DNA from 4 places in the Pedobacter sp. NJ-S-72 genome. Region 3 is predicted to be linked to each of the others. Evidence: riboswitches for the same ligand, from Rfam matches in the RefSeq annotation. Region 3 holds a riboswitch; each other region holds the start of a gene.
The links. A riboswitch is a leader RNA that binds a small molecule or an ion and turns the genes downstream of it on or off. The one in region 3 is predicted to bind S-adenosylmethionine.
Positions count from the first base shown of each region.

Region 1: linked by a shared signal. The riboswitch ahead of ACWYN3_RS31965 (carboxypeptidase-like regulatory domain-containing protein) and the one ahead of ACWYN3_RS06155 (O-acetylhomoserine aminocarboxypropyltransferase/cysteine synthase family protein) in region 3 are both predicted to bind S-adenosylmethionine.
Region 2: linked by a shared signal. The riboswitch ahead of ACWYN3_RS08235 (carboxypeptidase-like regulatory domain-containing protein) and the one ahead of ACWYN3_RS06155 (O-acetylhomoserine aminocarboxypropyltransferase/cysteine synthase family protein) in region 3 are both predicted to bind S-adenosylmethionine.
Region 4: linked by a shared signal. The riboswitch ahead of metH (methionine synthase) and the one ahead of ACWYN3_RS06155 (O-acetylhomoserine aminocarboxypropyltransferase/cysteine synthase family protein) in region 3 are both predicted to bind S-adenosylmethionine.

Region 1 covers NZ_CM132681.1:4,846,622-4,849,718, forward strand. Annotated here, with positions in the region: gene ACWYN3_RS31950 (TonB-dependent receptor domain-containing protein) at 1-230, opposite strand, end outside; gene ACWYN3_RS31955 (hypothetical protein) at 227-421, opposite strand; gene ACWYN3_RS31960 (TonB-dependent receptor plug domain-containing protein) at 725-1,246, opposite strand; gene ACWYN3_RS31965 (carboxypeptidase-like regulatory domain-containing protein) at 1,203-1,673, opposite strand; SAM riboswitch class I at 1,999-2,106, opposite strand; gene ACWYN3_RS31970 (carboxypeptidase-like regulatory domain-containing protein) at 2,537-3,097, shown strand, end outside.
Region 2 covers NZ_CM132681.1:1,242,659-1,245,755, reverse strand. Annotated here, with positions in the region: gene ACWYN3_RS08245 (DUF4369 domain-containing protein) at 1-616, shown strand, start outside; gene ACWYN3_RS08240 (peroxiredoxin family protein) at 591-1,103, shown strand; SAM riboswitch class I at 1,253-1,352, shown strand; gene ACWYN3_RS08235 (carboxypeptidase-like regulatory domain-containing protein) at 1,842-3,097, shown strand, end outside.
Region 3 covers NZ_CM132681.1:938,670-941,766, reverse strand. Annotated here, with positions in the region: gene ACWYN3_RS06165 (hypothetical protein) at 1-55, opposite strand, end outside; gene ACWYN3_RS06160 (trans-sulfuration enzyme family protein) at 119-1,225, shown strand; SAM riboswitch class I at 1,392-1,504, shown strand; partial or broken gene ACWYN3_RS06155 (O-acetylhomoserine aminocarboxypropyltransferase/cysteine synthase family protein) at 1,760-3,078, shown strand.
Region 4 covers NZ_CM132681.1:3,730,211-3,733,307, reverse strand. Annotated here, with positions in the region: partial or broken gene metH (methionine synthase) at 1-1,639, opposite strand, end outside; SAM riboswitch class I at 1,761-1,870, opposite strand; gene ACWYN3_RS24845 (Bax inhibitor-1/YccA family protein) at 2,083-2,424, opposite strand; gene ACWYN3_RS24840 (Bax inhibitor-1 family protein) at 2,424-2,837, opposite strand; partial or broken gene ACWYN3_RS24835 (hypothetical protein) at 2,888-3,097, opposite strand, start outside.

The DNA of each region.
Region 1 (3,097 bases), 2.3 Mb from region 3:
TCAAAAGTAGTTGTACGTATATTTCCTCCTAATAAAAGGTCAAGGTTAAAATCTGAGTTCAGTTTTTTATTAAAATCCAATCTTCCTTCGGTATTGTTTTCGCTGAAGGTATAGGCATCTTCTTCATAAGAACCAAATGGGGTGCCATTTGTTCCATAGGCGATTTTGATTTTTCTGCGGTCTGTATAATAATCGTTTCCTGTTCTGAAGTTTGCAGATAAACCATCTATTTTTTTTTATAATTTAATTCCGCGCTTCCAATCAGCCTGTTACGGACCTGGCCAACTGTGTTCTCGTAAGCAACAAAATATGGATTGCTATAATAGCTGTTATTCCAGTTGATATTATTTCCAAAGGCATCTTTATAGGTTTTTAACTTGTCTACGTCAACCTGACGACCGAACCAGGTAAACTGCAACATTGTACTGCTTGCTCTTTTTCCACCTGAACCAGGCAGGTTAGCAGCACTGCTGTTTACATAATTTACTAAGGCATTGAAAGTTAATTTTGGCGTTATTTTATAGGTTGCATTTAGGAGGAAGGAGTTTTTTTTGATTGTGATGAATTTGGAATAACACCTGTTTGATCCAGATTGTTGTAGGAGAAACGTAAATCATATTTATCTCCTGATCCTGAAATAGCGATGCCATTATTAAGGGTACGACCCGTATTAAAGAAATCGCGTACATTACTTGGATGTGCGATAAATGGAACTGGTGTGCCATTAGAGAAAAAATTGCGGAATTAAACGTCCATCTAATCTTGGTCCCCAGCTTTCATCTACACCATCATTAATGCCTCCGCCTTTACCATCTACATAACTGAATTGCCCGTTAGCACCCTGTCCGTATGAATTCTGGTACGATGGGATGGTTAATAAAGTTGAAAATGTAGCATTTGAATTTACACTTATCCCCAATCCCTGTGCATTTTTACCTTTCTTAGTTGTAATCAATACGACACCAGCAGCAGCTCTGGACCCATAAAGGGCAGCCGCATTAGGCCCTTTTAGGACACTCATAGATTCAATATCTTCAGAATTGATATCTGAAATTGTATTGGCAAAATCGCGTGATCCACCTGTGCCTAAATTTTGTGCATTATCTACTGGTACCCCGTCAATAACAAATAATGGCTGATTATAACCTGATATGGAAGTTTCTCCTCTGATGATGATCCTGGATGAACCCATATCGCCCTGACTATTGGTTACCTGTACACCGGCTACCCTTACCTGATAAAGCATTGATCAGATTCGTTTCTTTTGCCTCAGATAAATCCTTTGATTTTAGCTCCTGTACTGAATAACCCAGTGATTTCTTTTCTTTAGGGATGTTCAAAGCAGTAACAACAACTTCACTTAAGGCGTTTGAAGATTCTTCCAGCTGAACAGCAAACGAAGTTGCTGTTGTTATTTTAAGCTCCTGATTGCTATAACCAATGGATACGATTCTTAGTATATCGTTTGGTTTAGCGGTGATACTGAATTTACCGTTGCCATCTGTCTGGGTACCGATATTTGTTCCTTTAACGGTAACACTTACCCCAGGGATAGGTTGCCCGTTAGATTTCTCTGTGACCACTCCAGAGATTTTTGAGGATTGTGCCGCAGCAGTCTGTACGATTAGAAAGGATAGTATTATCCCAAATAAGTATTTGTAAGTTTTATACATATCTAATTGAATAGCGGAATCATGTTCCGGATTTAAAAAATGGTGTGTTATTTTAAGATCGCTGATCAGCTGATCAGCGATTATTTGTTATGCGTTAACAACAGCAGGTTTTCTGCATATAGCTGTAAGACTGCATATATAGAAGATGTATTGGAGCAGAGCTGCTCTTAAAATGGGTGTGTAATTGTGTTTTCATCGAATTATATAATTGTTGTGTTTATTTCATCTGTATTTATGATCCGGATATCCCCTGAAGGTTTTTAATCCCAGAAATGATTAAGGAAACAGATGACAGTAAACCAAATTATTATATGATTATAGCTGTCACTTATCTTTTCCGCTTCATGTGGATAGGAGTTAGCACCTTTTACGTTATATTGTATAGGTTGCTAAGACTTCATAGGGCCTTTCCCTCGGTCTTTCTGGATAAGTAAAAATCAATGAACATTTTAAATCTTTGGCAAATATATAAATAAACTACTAAATCTATAGTATTTATTTTGTTAATGATGTTTTCTGAGATTTGGCAGACAAATGCTAAGGGATATTTTAGAGCAGATTTACAAATTATGAGGTAGTTCAACTAAAATGCACGAATGTTTGTAAGAAATAGTAGTATTTCTCTTTAAAGTGACATAATGTGAAATTGTTGACTATTTAAAGAAGGGCAATTCTCTAATTATTGCGTTTTTCATATATTATTTGATGTTTTTTAGTGAAAAATGTAATTTTTAATAAGTAATCGGGGTTTTTTTTTGTACTACATATGTAACTTTTGTGTTAAAATAATTTTAAATTTTTTTTTTTTGACTGCTAAATTATTTTACCTTACGGACGAATCACTATTAAAACCTAAATTTTTTATGAAAAAAAAAAGACTACTATTTTTCTGTGTCTTTTTGCTGTTTGCTATACAAGTAAACGCGCAAGATAAGACAGTAACGGGGACTATAACCTCAAAGTCCGATGGAATGCCACTTCCAGGTGTTACCATCCGTGTTAAAGGAGCGAAACAAGGAGCAATGAGCTCTACAAATGGAAAGTTCTCCATGTCTGTTCCAAAAGAGTCAACTACTATTGATATCAGTTACATTGGGTATGTTGCTCAAAGTATAACCATTCCGGGGTCTAATATTGTAAATGTTTCTTTATCTGAAGATTCAAAGCAACTGGAACAGGTTGTGGTTACAGCAATGGGTATTTCCCGGAAAAAGAATGAGCTGCCATTTGCTGCTCAGGAATTGAAAGCTGAGGAAATTACCAGAACAAGAGATATTAACCTTGTAAACTCATTAGGTGGTAAAGTTGCTGGTTTAGATGTTAAACGTAGCAATGCCATGGGTGGATCAACAAATATTGTTATCCGTGGTGCCAAATCCATTACTGGTAATAACCAGGCGTTATTCGTAATTGATGGTGTTCCC
Region 2 (3,097 bases), 300 kb from region 3:
AACCCTGCTCCCATTTGCTGTCATGGCGCAGCAACCATTTAGCTTAAAAGGAGAAGTAAAAGGTCTGCTCCCGGGAGTTAAAGTCTTCCTGAGCTATAATGCAGACGGAAAAAGCATTCTGGATTCTGCTACAGCACAAAAAGGAGTGTTTGCTTTCAACGGGAAAATCAAAGACCCGGTTAGAAGTACTTTATTTAAAAAATCAGGTGTTAAAGGAACCAAAAATGATGCACTCTCCTTTTATCTGGAGCCAGCTAATATTACCATAACCTCCACCGACTCACTAAAAAAAGCTACAGTTACCGGTTCTTTGATAAACAATGATAATGATAAGCTTAAAACGATCTCAAAGCCTGTTCAGGATCAGCTTGCACTACTAAGCGCAGAATATTATAAGTTCACCCCCGAGCAGAAAAATGATAAAGCTTTCCTGGATAGTTTTTATAAACGTCATGATTCTATTTCAGAAGGCCTGACTCCTATTTACCTTGATTTTGCACGTAAAAACACAGATTCTTACATCAGTTTGGTAGTTCTGTCTCAACTGGCTACAGATGAAAAAGTGCAATCAGAAGCAGAACAGCTATACAATGGACTATCTCCCCAAGGTTCGTGAAACCAGTACAGGAAAAAATATTGCCGGTTTCTTTGATGCCGCAAAAAAAACAAAAGTAGGTTTACAAGCTATAGATTTTACACAGAACGATGTAAATGATAAGCCGGTAAAACTATCAGACTTTAAAGGAAAATATGTTTTAGTTGATTTCTGGGCATCATGGTGTGGCCCTTGCAGAAAAGAGAATCCTAATGTAGTTGTTGCCTACAACAAGTACAAAGACAAAGGATTTACAGTATTAGGAGTTTCTTTGGATCAGCCCGGCAAAAAAGATGCATGGTTAAAAGCAATCGCAGACGACAAACTTACCTGGACACATGTTTCAGATTTAAAATTCTGGGATAATGCAGCAGCAAAATTATACGGGATCAGATCTATACCAGCTAACTTCCTGATTGACCCTTCCGGAAAAATTATTGCCAAAGGTTTAAGAGAAGAAGATCTTCAGAATAAGCTGGCAGAAATCTTTGATGTAAAATCCAAATAGGCCTCTCTCGCTCTCTGATCGCAGTTTAATGCGAGGAAACAACCTCGGAAATATAGACGAACGACAGAGAGAAAATAAAAGTATACTAAATTAGTAGTTTTTATTATTTATGACTACTTTTGTCTTATAATCAGTTCTTACAATTACAATTCTTATCAAGAAAGACGGAGGGAAAGGCCCATCGATGTCTTAGCAACCTGTTCCTTACAAGGTGCTAATTCCTTATTACGTAAGTAATAAAGATAAGTATGAATTATTCAATTGACGAAGCATTCATTCCATCCCGATTCAGCTATAAAGCCAGACGGCTTTCTTAGAGAAAAGAACGATAATTAACGAGATATAAAATTAACAGATTTATTCTTTTTAGGAAAGGAGCATACTATGCAATAAATTACAATTCTTAAAATTTCAAATGACAAACCTTAAAATAATAAGGAGCGGTTAGAGCCCGCTCCTTATTGAGATATAACGGTTATCCAACACAAATGCGAATTAATTAATGTTTTAAACCACTCAAACAAATATAATGAAAATAACAATTACCTACCCCGTGCCCACAGATATCCTCAATCGTATATCAAATCCTAGCTGTTAGGAGATAGCAGATAATCAATATCCTTCACGATTTTATTAACGAGTTATTTAGATTTCTAAACTGACCTAAACAACCTATACCCAAAATTTCACGAAAATCAACAATGAGAAAGACTTTACTCAAACTCTTTATATTCTTGTTTGTGCTTGCTATATCAAATATGGCTCAGGCACAGCAAGAAAAAAAAAACAATTTCCGGAACAATAACCTCTACCGAAGATGGTTTACCCCTGCCTGGGGTAAGTGTAAAATTGAAAAATACCAATCTGGGTGCCGTAACAGGTGCAAATGGGAAATTCTCATTCACCATTAAAAGCTCAGGATCAGAAGATATTCTGATTGTCAGTTTCATCGGCTTCAAAAAGTATGAACATAAACTCAATGGAAAAACGACAGTAGCAATAGCCCTTACCCCTGACGATAACAACTTAAATGAAGTAGTGGTTTCAGCGGGTGGTATCCTTCGTAAACCAAAAGAACAAGGTTATACCGCAACTAGATTAACCTCCGAAGAACTTTCCAAAGGTAAGTCTCCAACAATCTCAGGAGGCCTGGTAGGTAAAATTGCCGGATTACAGGCAAATGCTATTTCCAGCGGAGTTAACCCTAACTACAGGCTTGTATTAAGAGGTAACCGCTCACTTACAGGAGATAACACAGCTTTGGTTGTCGTTGATAACGTAGTTGTTCCCAGCACAATATTAGACAACCTGAACCCCGAAGATATAGAAGAAATCTCTGTACTAAATGGGGCAGCCGGCGCTACATTATACGGTTCAGAGGCATCTAACGGAGTTTTACTGGTCACTACAAAAAAAGGTAAAAACGGGAAACCGACTGTTCGTTTTTCAAATACCACGACTTTAGAAAAAGTAAGTTTCTTTCCTAAACTCCAAACCAGGTTCGGTGCCGGATCTACATCCGATGGACAGGTTTTCAGCCCTACTGAGAATCAGCAATTCGGGCCTGCATTTGATGGCAGTTTAAGGCCGCTTGGATTTCCATTAGCTAATGGAGAACAACAGCAAGCTGTCTATTCGCCAAGATCAGACCGGAATGATTTCTGGGAAACAGGAATAAGTAACCAGTCTGACTTCTCTGTTTCCTCAGGAGATGATAAATCAACAACCTATGTTGCAGGGCAATACCTGAATGGCAAAGGAACCACACCTGGTGATAAATACACCAGAACTTCTGTCCGGTTTAACGGAACCCGAAAGATTCTTCCATCACTGAATATAGACTACTCTGCTAACTATATAGAAAACAACTATGATATTACAAGCGCAACCGATGCAGTCTATGCAGATCTGATCAATGTTCCTGCAAACATTCCCATCTTAGAATATAAAGATTGGAAAAACGGCAAATATTCAAGCCTTGATGGTTTCTATAG
Region 3 (3,097 bases):
GTAAAACCATCAATGAACTACATAAAATGGCCGCTATAACTAATATTCTTTTCATATCTTGTATTTTCGAAAACAGCTTACATAAATCCTGCCAAAAAACGCCAAAAACCTAAATTCTATGCAGACAGAAACGATTGCTATACATGCCGGAAATCTAACCCACAGTGCCACAGGGGATGTAACCCCGCCAATTAGCCTCTCAACTACATTTTTCAGGGATGAAAATGGTAGCTACCCTGGCGGACATATGTATAGCCGTGTCAGCAACCCTAACCGTTCTGCACTGGAAAAAGTAATGGCTGATCTGGAAAAAGGTGCAGATGCATGTGCTTTTTCTTCTGGAAATACAGCCGGAATGACTGTTTTTCAGGCCTTACCTCCGGGTAGCCATATTATTGCACCTGATGATATGTACTGGGGTTTCAAAAAACAATTGCAGTCAATTTTTGAGGGAATACTGAGCATAGATTTTATTGATCTTACTGTGGTCAGTGAAATAGAAAAACATATCAAAAGCAACACAGTAATGATATGGGTTGAAACACCTTCTAATCCATTATTAAAGGTTACAGATTTATCTGCTGTTTCTGAAATAGCTAAAAAGCATCAATTAACCTTTGCCTGTGACAGTACTTTCGCTTCTCCTTGTTTCCAAAATCCTATTCTGCATGGCGCAGATCTTGTCATGCATTCTTCTACTAAATATATTGGCGGCCACAGTGATGTGCTGGGTGGTATTTTAGTCACTGCTGTTCAGGATGAATTATGGGAAAGAATCAGAAATATTCAGCAAACTGGCGGCGCGGTACCCTCTCCTTTTGATTGCTTCCTGTTATTAAGAAGTATCAAGACCTTACCATACAGAATGCGGGGACATGCAGCAAATGGTATGGCACTTGCAAAATATTTATCTGCACACTCAAAAGTAGAGGCTGTATTTTACCCCGGACTCCCTTCTCATCCTCAGCATGAAATCGCAAAAAAACAAATGGGTGGATTTTCCGGTATGTTATCTGTATTGGTCAGGGGGGATGCGAGAAAAGTAGTCAATAAGGTCAAACTATTTGCCCAGGCAACGAGCCTTGGTGGTGTAGAGAGTTTAATTGAACACCGCGCTTCGGTAGAAGGCCCGGACACTAAAACCCCACAGAATTTAATTCGGATATCTGTTGGACTAGAACATATTGATGACCTTATTGCTGATCTGGAGCAGGCTTTAGCCTAAAAAAACATGCTAAACCACATTTTAACAGGGTACAATATTCATTTTAAGTTACTTACAAACAGAATCTTAATTATTTTTCAGAATATTATTTTGAGATTAGAGACAAAAGCTCTACATTTGTAATTATATAGTGAAAGCTATTCAAGTCAACCCACAATCTGGGTTTGATTTATAAAGAAGTGGCGAGAGACAGGCTCCGTGACCCACTGGCAACCCTCCCAAATGGAGAAGGTGCCAATTCCTGACCAGTTAACATAGTGTTTTCTGGAAAGATAAATTAAGACAAAATGAAAACAAATCACCAACCATCACAATCAGGCGAACCTGTTTCTTACACGATTAAACACCTGCAAATTATTGCATGTATGTGTTGTTGCATCGGCTAACAACAACAATCTTCCACGTAAAATTAGTTTTATTTCAACCGGAAGGCCTTTTTTCAGAGGTATGCAATCCCTTATACGGATTTTGCAATAGCATAAAACCCCGTATCTGTCTATAAAGTCCATTTATCATCTTTAAATCAGCGAAATCATGTCAGCAAATTATAGATTCGAAACATTACAACTTCATGCAGGTCAGGAAATTGACCCAACAACTGGTTCAAGAGCCGTACCAATTTACCAAACTACTTCTTACGGATTTAAAAGTGCAGAACATGGCGCAAACCTGTTCGCTCTAAAAGAATTTGGCAATATTTATACCCGTTTAATGAACCCCACAACCGACGTTTTCGAGAAACGTGTAGCTGCACTGGAAGGTGGTGTTGCTGGTTTAGCGGTTGCTTCGGGACAGGCTGCTCAATTTATCGCATTAAATAATATACTGGAAGCAGGTGACAACTTTGTTTCTTCTCCTCATCTGTATGGTGGTAGCTATAACCAGTTTTTAAAGTTGCTTTCAAACGTTTAGGAATAGAAGTAAGATTTGCCGAAAGCGATGACACACAAGACTTTGAAGCCAAAATAGACAAAAACACCAAAGCGATTTACCTGGAGAGCATTGGAAATCCATCATTCAGTATCCCCGATTTTGAAAAACTGTCTTTAATCGCACAAAAATATGATCTGCCATTAATCGTTGACAATACTTTCGGTGCAGCAGGTTATTTATTCAAACCTCTTGAGCATGGCGCACATATAGTGGTTCAATCTGCAACTAAATGGATCGGCGGACATGGAACAAGTATTGGCGGAGTAATTATTGATGGCGGAAACTATAACTGGGGAAATGGTAAATTCAAACAGTTCACCTCCCCTTCTGAAGGTTACCATGGCCTTGTCTTTAATGATGTATTTGGTATTGGCAGTGATTTTGGAAATATCCAGTTTATTATCCGCGCCAGAGTAGAAGGGTTAAGAGATTTCGGCCCTGCCATCTCTCCTTTCAACTCCTTCCTGCTTATCCAGGGATTGGAAACTTTATCATTACGTGTACAAAGACACGTTGACAACACGCTTGCGCTGGCTACATGGCTTGAAAATCATGAGGCAGTCAAAAAGGTTTTTTATCCTGGTCTTGAAAGCAGCCCTTATCATCAAAATGCAAAGAAATATCTTAAAAATGGATTTGGCGCTGTGCTTTCATTTGAGTTACACGGGGGTAAAGAACAAGCCGTTCAATTTGTAAACGAACTTCAGCTGGTTAGTCACCTTGCCAATGTAGGTGACGCAAAAACATTAATTATACAACCTTCAGCAACTACGCATCAGCAATTAAGTGAAGAAGAACAGGCTGCTGCCGGTATCACTCCGCAATTATTAAGAGTATCTGTAGGAATTGAACATATCGACGATATTAAAGCAGACTTTGAACAGGCTTTTGAAAAATTATCATCCGGAAAATCGCTTTAAGAATAAAAACAGCTAGAAA
Region 4 (3,097 bases), 2.8 Mb from region 3:
TTTCTTTGATCCAGCGTGCTGCATTGATAAAATCGACAGCATAATTATTATGTTCTTCCAGTCCTGTAGCTACAGTTAAGATATTCGGGTCAAAAATGATATCTTCTGCTGGAAAACCTATTTCGTCTACTAATATATCATAGGAACGTTTACAGATTTCTTTTCTGCGTTCAAAGTTGTCGGCCTGTCCATTTTCATCGAAAGCCATCACAACGATAGCGGCACCGTAATTCATAATCTTACGGGCACTTTCACGGAATTTATCTTCTCCTTCTTTTAATGAAATAGAGTTGACGATGCCTTTTCCCTGTAAACATTTTAGGCCATTTTCAATCACACTCCACTTAGAGGAATCGACCATGATTGGCAGTTTAGAAATATCCGGTTCTGAAGCAATAAGATTAAGGAATTTAGTCATTGCGGCTTCGAATCAAGCATCCCTTCATCCATGTTGACGTCAATAACCTGCGCACCACCTTCTACCTGTTGTCTGGCAACGGTCAGGGCAGCTTCATAGTCACCACTTAAAATTAACTTAGAGAATTTTGGGGAGCCCGTGATATTGGTTCTTTCACCAATGTTGACAAACATGCTGTCGGGCGTAATGGTTACGGGTTCTAATCCGCTTAAACGTAGGTAACGAGGTATTTCTGGTATTTGTCTTGGAGTAATGTTTTTAGCTTTTGCGGCAATAGCAGCGATATGCTCTGGCGTGGTGCCACAACAACCACCCACAATATTGACGAAGCCGTTCTGAATAAAATCTCCAACCATCGAGGCTGTTTCACTTGGCATCTCATCGTAAGCACCAAATTCATTTGGTAATCCCGCGTTTGGATAAGCAGATACATAACATGGTGCTTTTGCAGCCAGTTCTTCAATATGGGGTCTCATGTCTTTTGCGCCAAGGGCACAGTTTAAAGCCAATGCTTAAAGGGTTTGCATGAATAATTGAGTTCAGGAAAGCTTCTACAGTCTGACCGGACAGGGTTCTGCCTGAAGCGTCTGTAATTGTTCCGGAAATCATAATTTCGATTTTTCGGTCAATGACTTCTTCATATCTTTTGATCGCAAAAATTGCTGCTTTAGCATTTAGTGTATCAAAAATAGTCTCAATTAACAGCACATCAGAACCGCCGTCAACCAGACCTCTGACTTGTTCATAATAGGCATCAACCAATTCATCAAAGGTTAAAGCCCGGTATCCCGGATCATTTACGTCTGGTGAAATAGATAGGGTACGGTTGGTTGGCCCAACGGCTCCGGCTACAAAACAGATCCGGTCTGGATTGGCTGCCATGAACTCATTTACTGCTTCTTTAGCAATTTTAGCCCCTTCAAAGCTCATTTCATAATCGAGCTCCTCCATCTTATAATCCGCAAGGGAGATCCGTTGCGTACTAAAAGTGTTGGTTTCAATAATATCAGTACCTGCTTTGAGATATTCGGTGTGTATGGCCTTAATAATATCGGGGCGTGTAATATTCAGCAGGTCATTGTTACCTTTTACATCGCATGGGTGATCTGCGAACCGCGCTCCTCTGAAATCTTCTTCAGTCAGGATATAGCGCTGGATCATGGTGCCCATAGCACCATCGATGATTAGTATTCGTTTTGCAAGCTCTTCTCTTATGCTCATTATCTGTATTGATGGATAGCCATTTTTCCGTATTAAAGCAATTATAATGCAATGCAATAATCGAACACAGAAAAATTTTATATAAACAGGCCTAATCAGAAATCCGGTGTCGGATCGAATTAACTTATCTTTCAAGAACAACCGAAGCTGCTCGAGTAGAATGTAGCACCTTGTAAGCACAGGTTGCTAAGACTTCGTCGGGTCTAATCCCTCCGTCTTTCTTTATAAGCTGGCTACAAAAATGCAACAAAGAAAAATCATTTCCAAGAAAATAGAGTTTAAAGCATATAAAATTGCAAAAATCAGGCAAATGTACAGTGGGTACGGAACAATGTTCTGTGGTTTTGAGAATGTAAGCTAAAAGGGAAATGGATATTAAATTCATAAAAAAAAGCTGGAAGGATTTTAGTCCAGCCAGCTTTTTTATAAAGTTTTATTCTTCCTTATTTTCTTCCTCCGAAGATTCTCAATAAGAAGATGAAAATGTTCAGGAAGTCAAGATATAGGGATAAAGCACCCATGATTGCTAATTTTTTAGTGTCATCAACAGCCATAGTACCGCCGTTTTCTTCGATACCAGCACCGATACGTTTTAATTTCTGAACATCATAAGCAGTTAATGCAGTGAAAATCGCTACACCGAAGAAACTCATGATATAGTCAAAACCTGAACTTTTCAGGAACATATTAATTACGCTTGCGATAACCAAACCAACTACACCAATCATTAAGATTGATCCGAATTTGCTTAAATCTGTGTTTGTGGTATAACCCAGGATAGCCATTAATTAAGCCAAAATATCCCTGCGGCAGCAGCAAAACAAGCTACTACTGAAGTTGTAGTATAAATCAGCAGGATAAAACTCAAACTAACACCAGTCAATAGTGAATATAGAATAAATACGCCCACTAAAGCACCATAGGATAGTTTACTCAGTCCTGCACTCATTAAAAGAACTAGTCCCAGTGGTGCAAACATTACTGCATAACCTATAATTGACATTTTACCTGTTTCCGGGTTAAGAAGGTATTGAAGCATTTCAGGGGTATTGGCCATGTACACAGCTGCAAATGTAGATATACCCAGTGCTACGAACATCCATAAAAACACATTAGCAAAGAATTTCTTTGCAATAGTTCCTGATTGGTTTTCCACAAAAACTGATTGTTGTGACCAATTATTATTATTGTTATCCATGTTATTTTAAAATTTAATTAAATATACGAATCTATTTGTATCAGCAAAAGCTATGCCCCTAGTCTTTTTGTCAGAATTTCTTCAACTTTATGGAAATTTGAAGAGGTTTGGCTGTTCTCCATGCCAATTCGTCAAGTTCGCCACCGAAATTAATATAGTAATCGATGTTGCTGCTTCTGAATTCTTCAATTACATGGGGGTTGAAATTTACACCGGTGATCCATCCATCTTCCACATCCTGAAACCATTCTTCATAATAG